Regions from separate parts of the Methylobacterium sp. AC690 genome, predicted to be linked through region 3. Evidence: predicted binding sites of a transcription regulator. Region 3 holds the regulator's gene; each other region holds the start of a gene.
What was found. The regulator PhoB, encoded in region 3, activates phosphate uptake and scavenging genes when phosphate is short. The targets are predictions, from matches to a motif close to TGTCATNNANCTGTCAT.

Region 1: the regulator PhoB is predicted to act here: its motif matches at 1,828-1,844, upstream of AC0IY1_RS21265 (RNA degradosome polyphosphate kinase).
Region 2: the regulator PhoB is predicted to act here: its motif matches at 1,901-1,917, upstream of AC0IY1_RS24720 (alkaline phosphatase D family protein).

What each region holds. Positions count from the first base shown of each region.
Region 1 covers NZ_CEEDOX010000021.1:24,786-28,045, forward strand. Annotated here, with positions in the region: gene AC0IY1_RS21265 (RNA degradosome polyphosphate kinase) at 1-1,758, opposite strand, end outside; gene AC0IY1_RS21270 (P-loop NTPase family protein) at 1,891-2,649, opposite strand; gene AC0IY1_RS21275 (AI-2E family transporter) at 2,656-3,260, opposite strand, start outside.
Region 2 covers NZ_CEEDOX010000036.1:9,726-12,985, forward strand. Annotated here, with positions in the region: gene AC0IY1_RS24715 (ABC transporter ATP-binding protein) at 1-201, shown strand, start outside; gene AC0IY1_RS24720 (alkaline phosphatase D family protein) at 271-1,857, opposite strand; gene AC0IY1_RS24725 (response regulator transcription factor) at 2,386-3,054, shown strand.
Region 3 covers NZ_CEEDOX010000008.1:34,290-37,549, reverse strand. Annotated here, with positions in the region: gene AC0IY1_RS10940 (matrixin family metalloprotease) at 85-1,125, shown strand; gene phoB (phosphate regulon transcriptional regulator PhoB) at 1,183-1,887, opposite strand; gene phoU (phosphate signaling complex protein PhoU) at 1,917-2,642, opposite strand; gene pstB (phosphate ABC transporter ATP-binding protein PstB) at 2,729-3,260, opposite strand, start outside.

The DNA.
Region 1 (3,260 bases), on a different contig from region 3:
GGTGATGAAGTTGAAGATCCGGCTGACATCCCGCGCCACGGCGGGATCGGCCGTGAAGAAGGAGAGGTCGGTGTAAATGCGCGCGGTGATCGGGTGATAGTTGCCGGTGCCCACGTGGCAGTAGGTGACGAGGCGGTCGCCCTCGCGCCGGACCACCATGGACAGCTTGGCATGGGTCTTCAGCTCGATGAAGCCGAACACCACCTGCGCGCCGGCCTTCTCCAGGTTGCGCGCCCAGCGGATGTTGGCTTCCTCGTCGAAGCGGGCCTTCAGCTCGACCAGCGCCGTCACTGACTTGCCGAGCTCGGCGGCTTCCGCCAGCGCCGCGACAATCGGGGAGTTCGAGGAGGTGCGATAAAGCGTTTGCTTGATCGCCACCACGTTGGGGTCGCGGGCAGCCTGAGCGAGGAACTGTACCACCGCGTCGAAGGATTCGTAGGGGTGGTGGACGATGAAGTCCTTCTGTCGAATGGCCGCAAAGACATCGCCGCCGCTCTCGCGGATGCGCTCGGGGAAGCGGGGGTTGTAGGACTTGAATTTCAGGTCCGGCCGGTCGATGCCCACGATCTGCGACAGCTCGTTCAGGGCCAGCATCCCCTCCACGAAGATCACCGCGTCGCTGCCGATCTCGAGTTCGTCGGCCACGAAGGCACGCAGGTCCTCGGGCATTCCGGCCTCGACCTCCAGCCGGATGACGACGCCGCGGCGGCGCTGCTTGAGGGCCGTCTCGAAATGCAGGACGAGATCCTCGGCCTCCTCCTCGATTTCGAGATCCGAGTCGCGGATGACGCGAAACGCGCCCTGTCCGCGCAAGGCGTATCCCGGGAAGAGCCGCCCGGTGAACAGCACGATGACCTGCTCGATGGCGATGAAGCGGGCGGTCGAATCGTTCTCGGCATCCGGCAGGCGCACGAAGCGGTCGAGCACCGCCGGCAGACGGATCAGCGCGCGCAGGGTGCGGCCGTCACGGGGGCGCACCAGCATCAGCGCGATGGTCGAGCCGAGATTCGGAATGAACGGGAACGGGTGCGCCGGATCGATGGCGAGCGGCGTCAGGACCGGGAAGACATGGTTGAGGAAGTAGTCTTCCAGCCACGCCTTGTGATCCTGGGTCAGGCCGGCGGGCTCCATGAGTTCGATGCCGACGCCGAGGAGTTCACCGCGCAATTCGCGCCAGCGCGCCTGCTGATCGAGGGCGAGCCGCGAGACCTCGGTGCCTACGCGCGTCAGCTGTTCGGCCGGGGTCAGGCCGTCCTGCGAGGGTAGAACGAGACCGGCACGGACCTGATCGTGCAGGCCAGCGACGCGCACCATGAAGAATTCGTCGAGGTTGTTCGCCGAGATCGAGAGGAAACGGACCTGCTCCAGGAGAGGGTGGTTGGCGTTCGAGGCCTCCTCCAGCACCCGACGGTTGAACTGAAGCCAGGACAGCTCGCGGTTGACGAAGCGCTCGGGGGAGTGGCGCAGGGCGAGCCCCGCCTCCCGCACGGAATCACGCGCCTCCGCGCCGAGGGGGGCCTCGGCGGGAGGAGGCGGCAGCTCTCCCGGGGGCGGCAGGTCGAGATCGGCATCAGGCAGGGCATCGGAGACGGGTTCCCTGGTATCCGGAAGCACATCCCGCACCGTCTTCCCCGGCTGGGGTTTCGAAGCCACCGCTGCGGGCTGCCCGACTCGCCGGGCGGCGGGCCGGGCGGCCCGCGTACGGCCCTCGGTGGCACGCGGGGTTCCGACATCCGCTGCCGTCGCGTCCGAGTCCATGTCCGCCAAGAGTTCGTCTCCTACAGGTCTTCGAGGGTCGGCGTCGTAGCACGGGGCGGGCCGGCGTTTGTGACGGTTGCATGACGATCTTTGGCACGATCGTCGGTCGTCCGTCGTGTCGGCATGCCGTCCTCAGCGCGGGGCATGATCCTCGGGATCCGCCTCGTCCTCGTCTTCCGGTTCCCCGGCTCCGAAACCGAGGCGCTCCAGCACCGCCAGTGCCAGGGGTTTGGTGATACGTCGGCCCCGGCTCAAGGCATCCCGGTCCAGGGCGGTGACCACCTCTCGGGCGCGCCCGAGGGAGCGGTCGATTCGCAGCGCCAGAGCCTCAACGATCGCGAGATCCACCACGAGTTGTCGGTCGACGAACAGCTTGACGAGGACCGCGCGCAACAGGGCGTCGTCCGGGGGCAGGATGGTGGCGCCGGGGGCGAGGCGCAGGCGGGAACGTAGGTCCGCCGTTGTCAGGCCAAGCCCATCCACTGAGGTGGCGGAGGTGACGAGGACTGGGCAGGCGCGCTCGCGCGCAAGGTTGAGGAGGTGGAACAGGGCCGCCTCGTCGCGGGGGGCGCCCCCGTCTGCGCCGATCCGGTCGATGTCCTCGATCACCAGGGCGCCGTTGGAGAGGAAGTGCGGCACCGTTGCTGCGGTAATCTCGGAAGCCCGGGCCGTCCAGGCATGGGAGCGAGTCGCCCAGATCGAGGCGAGGTGACTCTTGCCGCTGCCCGGTGGTCCGGTGAGCAGGCACACCGTGTCGGGCCAATGCGGCCACGCCTCGATCAGCGTGTAAGCGGCCTCGTTGGCCGGTCCCACGAGGAAGTCCTCGCGGCCATAGCGCGGGTCGGCCGGCAGGTCGAAGGCCAGCTGCTTCGGGGGAACGGTGTCGCGGATTGCCATTCAGGGTTCGGGCTTTGACAGGAGCGCGGGTGCGTCCGCGTAGTAGAGCGGACTTCGGAGGTAGCGCTCCAGGACGAAGCGGACCAGCACGCCGATGGACGCCGCTACCGGAACGGCCAGCAACAGCCCGAGGAAGCCGAACAGAGAGCCGAAGGCGAGGAGCGCAAACATGAGCCAGACCGGGTGAAGGCCGACCGATTCGCCCACGAGCTTGGGTGAGATGATGTTGCCTTCGAGAAATTGTCCGACCACGAACACCCCGATGGTGAGGCCGATATGCAGCCAGTCGGAACCCGGCCAGAACTGGGCAAGGGCAACGCCGACCGAGAGCAGGAAGCCGGTCAGCGTCCCAACATAGGGGATGAAGGTGAGGAAGCCCGCGATGAGACCGATGAGGACACCGAAATTCAATCCGACGAGGAACAATCCGACGGCGTAGAAGGTGCCGAGAATGAGGCAGACCAGGGTCTGCCCGCGGACGAACCCCGTCACTGCCCCGTCGATCTCACGCCCGAGGCGCCGTACGACCGGCCGATGCCGGGGCGGTACCCAGCCATCGAGGGTCCCGATCATCCGGTCCCAGTCGACGAGAAGGTAGAATGCCA
Region 2 (3,260 bases), on a different contig from region 3:
GCCGTCGCCGAGATCCGGGCCCGGATCATGGCGGCCCGCAACGCCGGCGCGGCGGTCCTGCTGATCAGCGAGGATCTCGATGAGATCCTGGAGCTCTCGGACCGCATCGTGGTGATGTCCGACGGCCGCATCGTGCACGCGGTGAGCCGCGCCGAGGCCGACGCCCGCAGCATCGGCCGGCACATGGCGGGGCATCACTGAGGCGCGAGACCGGGGTACCCGGCCGGAGGGGGCTTGGCCGGAAGGTGCCCGGCGATCCGGTCCGGCCGGCTAGGGTCGTACGGGATCGAGGGTCACCGACCAGAGCGCGGTATCGGCGGCGTCCTTCAGGGTGACGGTCATCTGTTCCGTCGCGCCCTCGACCGCGACGTGGCCGAAGAACTGGTAGCCCGCGGCCGGCGAGAGATTGGTCTGGCCCGGCGGGGGCGCCTTCGCGAAGCGCAGCTGGGGTCCGAAGGTGTCGTCGAGGGCGTTGGGGCCGAAGGTGCCGGCATGCAACGGGCCCGCGACGAACTCCCAGAACGGCTCGAAATCCTGGAATCGCGCCCGGTTCGGGTCGTAGTAATGCGCCGCCGCGTAGTGCACGTCCGCCGTCAGCCAGACGGTGTTGCGGATGCCCGCATCCCGCAGGAAGCGCAGGAGGTCGGCGATCTCGAGTTCCCGGCCCAGCGGTGGCCCGTCGCCCTGCGCGATGGCCTCCGAGCCGAAGGGCGGCTGGGACTCGTAGGGGACGACGAGCCCGATCGGCATGTCGGCCGCGATCACCTTCCAGGTCGCGCGGGAGGCGAGAAGTTCCCGCTTGAGCCAGGCGATCTGTGTCGGGCCGAGGAAATGGGCCTCAGGCCCGTAGGCGGTCTGCCGGTTCTCGCCGTTCGGCCCGCGATAGGAGCGCATGTCGAGCAGGAACACGTCGACCAGCGGCCCATGCGAGATCTTGCGGTAGACCCGGCCGGGCTCCGCCGGCGCGAAGCGCATCGGCATGTACTCGTGGAAGGCCCGCGTGGCGCGGACCTGGAGCGCCAGCACGTTCGGGTCGCGATAGGCTTTCCGCAGGTGTTCGGCCCGGGTCAGAGGCTCGCCCGGCCACCAGTTGTTGGTGACCTCGTGGTCGTCCCACTGCGCGAAGATCGGGATCTCGGCGTTCATCGCCCGCACGTTCGCGTCGGTCAGGTTGTAGCGGTAGCGCCCGCGAAACTCCTCCAGGGTCTCGGCCGGCTTCGACACCGCCTCGGTGACGCGGTTGCGCCAGAGGGTGCCGTCGGGCAGGCGCACCTCCGGTACGATCGGGCCGTCGGCGTAGATGGTGTCGCCGGAATGCAGGAAGAAGTCCGGCCGGTTGCGCAGCATGGCTGCGTAGATCGTCATCCCGCCCCGGGCCTCGTCGATGCCCCAGCCCTGGCCCGCCGTATCGCCGGACCAGCAGAACGAGACCGAGCGGCGCTCGGCCGGGGCCGTGCGGAAGCGCCCGACCTGCGGCGCCCCGAGGATCGTCGGCGCGGCGAGATCCTGCAGCCGGACCCGGTAGAACACGTCCTGGCCCGGCGGCAGGTCCGTCAGGGCGACCTTCACGGTGCCGTCGCTCGCCGGGAGTGCATCGGCGAAGACGCCGCCGCGAACGTCCGCGAAGCGCTCGGTGGTCGACCACTCGATCATCGCCCGGCAGGGGCGGTCGGCCCGGGCCCAGACCACGGCGGAGGTGCCGTCGACGTCGCCGGATTGCAGACCGTGGGTGAGGACGGGGCGGTCTGCGGCCCGGCTGAGGCCGGGCCGGAAAACGCCGGTGCCGAGCCCGATGAGGCCGGCGGCCCCCGTCAGGAACGGACGGCGGGTCAGGCTGCAACGGGACGAGGAGGACATGGCGGCGGGCTCCCTTCCGAAGGCTCCGCTATGGCGATCCTGTCTGACGCCTTGACGACGCTGCACGCGTCACACACGGGCGGCTTTCGGCGACGACCGTCCTGCGCGGGGGCGGCATGCGCCGCGATCGACGCGGTGGCACGATCCTGCGCCTGCGAAGATCCCGCGAACGGGCCGCGGCAGCCGGTGCCCTTGCCCCGACAGGGCGGTCTGCCGCGCCTGGAAGCCGTCTGCCGCGCCTGGAAGCCAGCACAGAACCGCTTCTTTCCGCTGTCGCCGATGCCCGGCGCCACCGGGACCGCAAGAACCGGACAAGTACGAAGACCGCTTTGGATCAGTCTCCGATCGACGAGGATGCGGTGTTTCGCGGCCAAGCAGCGTCATGCCTGGGCGCCGTTAACTTGATGACTCGGTAAGAGAAAGATGAAAATCGGTTCTGGCCCGCTGAAGCGCGCTTGATCAGGCAGCGGAAATCTCGGTAAGCACGACCTTGATCGACGCACGCCCACGGGTTCCAAGGTCTCGTTGATGACGATGGCAAGCGATATCCGCCGCTCTCCAAGGCCGACTGCCGCCGCCAAAACCGCTCCCCTGGTCGTCATCGTCGAGGATGACGAGGGCGTCCGCGACGGCCTGCAGGACCTGCTCCGGTCGGTCGGACTCGATACGCTGGCCTTCGGATCGACGCACGACCTGCTCGCCGCCGCCCTGCCGGATCGCCCCGGCTGCCTGGTTCTGGATGTCCGGCTGCCCGGAGCCAGCGGCCTCGATCTGCAGACGAAGCTGATCGCCCTGGGCAATCGCATGCCGATCATCTTCATGACCGGTCACGGCGACATTCCCATGAGTGTCCAGGCCATGAAGGCCGGCGCGCTCGATTTTCTGACCAAGCCGTTCCGCGATCAGGACATGCTGGACGCGATCGCCGTCGCGATCGATCGGGATCGGGCGCGCCGCGCCGAGCGCGCGGGTATGGCCGCACTCGAAGCCCTCGCCCGGACCCTCACGGCGCGTGAGACCGAGGTCATGCAGCAGGTGGTCAAGGGGCTCCTCAACAAGCAGATCGCCCATGCGCTGGGGATCAGCGAGATCACCGTCAAGATTCACCGCGGCAACGTCATGCGGAAGATGGCGGCCGGCTCCGTCGCCGACCTCGTGCGGAAGACCGAATGGCTGAAGGCGGCAGGCGTGAACTGATCGGGCGGGGAGCACGAGCCCCGGGTCTCCGCGATGGGCGTGTCTCGGAACGGACCCGGGCGAGCGCGGAACGAGGGCTCCGGCGCACGCGTTGGCCGCCGCAGTCCGAGACCACGTCGTGCACCGATCCCGGATCGCTCGGCCGGCTCCCCTTCCGCGCGCGGTCTTCCACCGACGGTTCGAGGTGCCTCGGCCGGTGGGAGTCG
Region 3 (3,260 bases):
CGCCCGGTGCGCGGCGGCGGGTGCGGTAAGGATTTCGCAACCTCTGCCGCCGACCCTGGCCCGAAGAGACGGGAGGGCCAAGCGATGGGGGATTATGCGCTGGAAGGTCCGCGCTGGGGCACGGGCGCGGCGGGCACGAGCGGCGGTACCGTCACCTGGGCCGTCGACGGCACGATTCCCACCAGCTTCGTGAGCCTTCTCCAGGCCGCCTTCGCCACCTGGGCGGCGGCCGCCAACATCGCGTTCCAGCAGGTGGCCACGACGGCCAGCGCCCAGATCGACGTCACCCTCGGGGGAATCGACGGGCTCGGCAACACCCTGGGCTATGCCCATTATACCTATAGCGGCCAGCGCATGCAGTCGGTGGAGATCACCTTCGACAGCGGCGAGGGCTGGCACGCCGCCTCCGGCGGGCGGGTGGTCAGCACCCAGAACGTCGATCTCTCCCTGGTGGCGCTGCACGAGATCGGCCACGCGCTCGGCCTCGATCACTACAACACCAAGCCCGAGGTGATGAACGCCATCCTCAACACCAGCATCAAGACCCTGGCGGCCGGCGACCTCGCCGGAATCCAGGCCCTGTACGGCGCGCCGAGCGCTCCGGTGGTGGCCGTGGCCGCACCGTCGAGCCCGGTCGCCGCCTCCACCGCCCCGGCGGTCACGGCGGTGTACCGGTTCTACGACACCCATACGGGGGATCACTTCTACACGACGAGCACCGCCGAGAAGGCGCAGATCCAGCAGACGCTGCCGTGGTTCAACTACGAGGGCACTGCCTGGGCGGCCCCGGCCAAGGGCGCCGACACGGTGGACGTGTTCCGGTTCTTCGACACGGTCTCCAACGCCCACTTCTTCACGACAAGCGTGTCCGAGCGGGACCAGGTCCTGAAGACCGCGCCGAGCTACAAGTACGAGGGCGTGGCCTTCGAGGCCTACGCCGATGCCAGCGCCCCCGGCGGCCTGACCCTGGAGCGCTTCTACAACACCCAGACCGGCCAGCATCACTTCGCCGGCAGCGCCGAGGAGGCCAACGGCATCAATCACGGCGTCGCGGGTCCGGGCTGGGTCGACGAGGGCAAGGCCTTCACCGTCCACCTGCCCACCGACACGATGATGTTCGCCTGAGCGGCGGGGCCGGCCACTCGGCTCGGCGACTTGGCTCAGCCCAGCGACTCGGCCCGGCTACTCGGCTTCGGTCTCGAACATCTCGTCGAAGGAATAGCCCGAGCCGCGCACGGTGCGGATCGGGTCGCTCTGGCGCGGGCGGTTCAGGGCTTTGCGCAGGCGCCCGACATGGACGTCGACGGTGCGCTCGTCGATGTAGACGTCGTGGCCCCAGACGCCGTCGAGGAGCTGCTCGCGGGAGAACACCCGGCCGGGGCTCTGCATCAGGAACTCGAGGAGCTTGAACTCGGTCGGCCCGAGATGGATCTCGCGGCCCTCCCGGCGGATGCGGTGGCTGACCCGGTCGAGCTCGATGTCGCCGGCCACCAGCAGGTTGGCGACGTGGGCGGGCTTGGCCCGGCGCAGCAGGGCGCGGACCCGGGCGAGGAGCTCGGGCACCGAGAACGGCTTGACGATGTAGTCGTCGGCGCCGGTTCCCAGGCCGCGGATGCGGTCGCCCTCCTCGCCCCGCGCCGTCAGCATGATGACCGGCAGCCGCTCGGTTTCGCGCCGGGCGCGGATACGGCGGCAGAGCTCGATCCCCGACAGGGCGGGCAGCATCCAGTCGAGCAGGACGAGGTCGGGCACCTGCTCCTGCAGGCGCAGGTCCGCCTCGTCGCCGCGGGCGGCCGAGTCGACGATGAACCCCTCGGCCTCGAGGTTGTAGCGGAGGAGAAGGGTCAGGGCCTCCTCGTCCTCGACGATCAGGATACGCGTACTCATCGTGCGCTTTCGATCAGACCGGCACGGGGTCAGGCCGCGCCGGGCATGTCCACGGTGGCGTAGTTGGAGGCGTCGTTCTTCGGGCGCTCGCGCTCGGCCAGCAGGTTCTCGCCGGTGACGAGGTAGTGGATCGTCTCGGCGATGTTGGTGGTGTGGTCGCCGATGCGCTCGATGTTCTTGGCCACGAACAGGAGGTGCGTGCAGAACGAGATGTTGCGCGGATCCTCCATCATGTAGGTCAGGAGCTCGCGGAACAGGGAATTGTAGAGGGCGTCGATGGCGTCGTCGCGCTCCCAGACGCCGAGGGCCGCCTTGATGTCGCGGCTGGCATAGGCGTCGAGGACGTCCTTGAGCTGCTCCTGCACCAGGTCGCTCATGTGCTGGACGCCGATGACGATCTTCTGCGGCTGGATCTGGTCGGCGATCGCCACGACGCGCTTGGCGACGTTCTTGGCGAGGTCGCCGATGCGCTCGAGATCGTTCGACACCCGGATCGCCGTCACGGTCTCGCGCAGGTCGATGGCCAGGGGCTGGCGCCGGGCGATGAGCAGGATCGCCCGCTCCTCGATCTCGCGCTGCAGGGTGTCGAGGCGGGTGTCGGCGGCGATCACCGCCTGGGCCAGGGGCGCGTCGCGGCGCACCAGGGCCTCGCCGGCCTCGGTCATCATCTTCTCGGCGATGCCGCCCATCTCGGAGATCGAGCGGCGCAGGTCCTCAAGGTCCGTATCGTAGGATTTGACGATGTGGTCGGGCATGGGTCTCGCTCCTCGATCGGGCCCGCCTGTCCGGTGCCCGCCCTGGCGGTGATGTGGGGCGCGGGCCGATCCCGGCCGGCGGAGGATCAGCCGAAGCGGCCGGTGATGTAGTCCTGCGTCTGGCGCTTCTCCGGGTTCATGAAGATGCGCGTCGTCGGGCCGAATTCCACCAGCTCGCCGAGATACATGAAGGCGGTGAACTGCGAGATGCGCGCCGCCTGCTGCATGTTGTGCGTGACGATGACGATGGTGAATTCCGAGCGCAGCTGCTCGATCAGCTCCTCGATGCGGCCGGTGGAGATCGGGTCGAGGGCCGAGGTCGGCTCGTCGAACAGGATCACCTCGGGGCGCTGGGCCACCGTGCGGGCGATGCAGAGGCGCTGCTGCTGGCCGCCCGAGAGGCCCATGCCGGACTGCTTGAGCTTGTCCTTCACCTCGTCCCAGAGGGCGGCCTTGCGCAGGGATTCCTCGACGCGCACGTCGAGGTCGGCCTTGGGCAGCTTCTCGTAGAGGCGCAGGCCGAAGGCGACGTTGTCGTAGATCGACATTGGGAACGGGGTCGGCTTCTGGAACACCATGCCGATGCGCGAGCGCAGCTCGTTGAGGTCGACCTTGGAA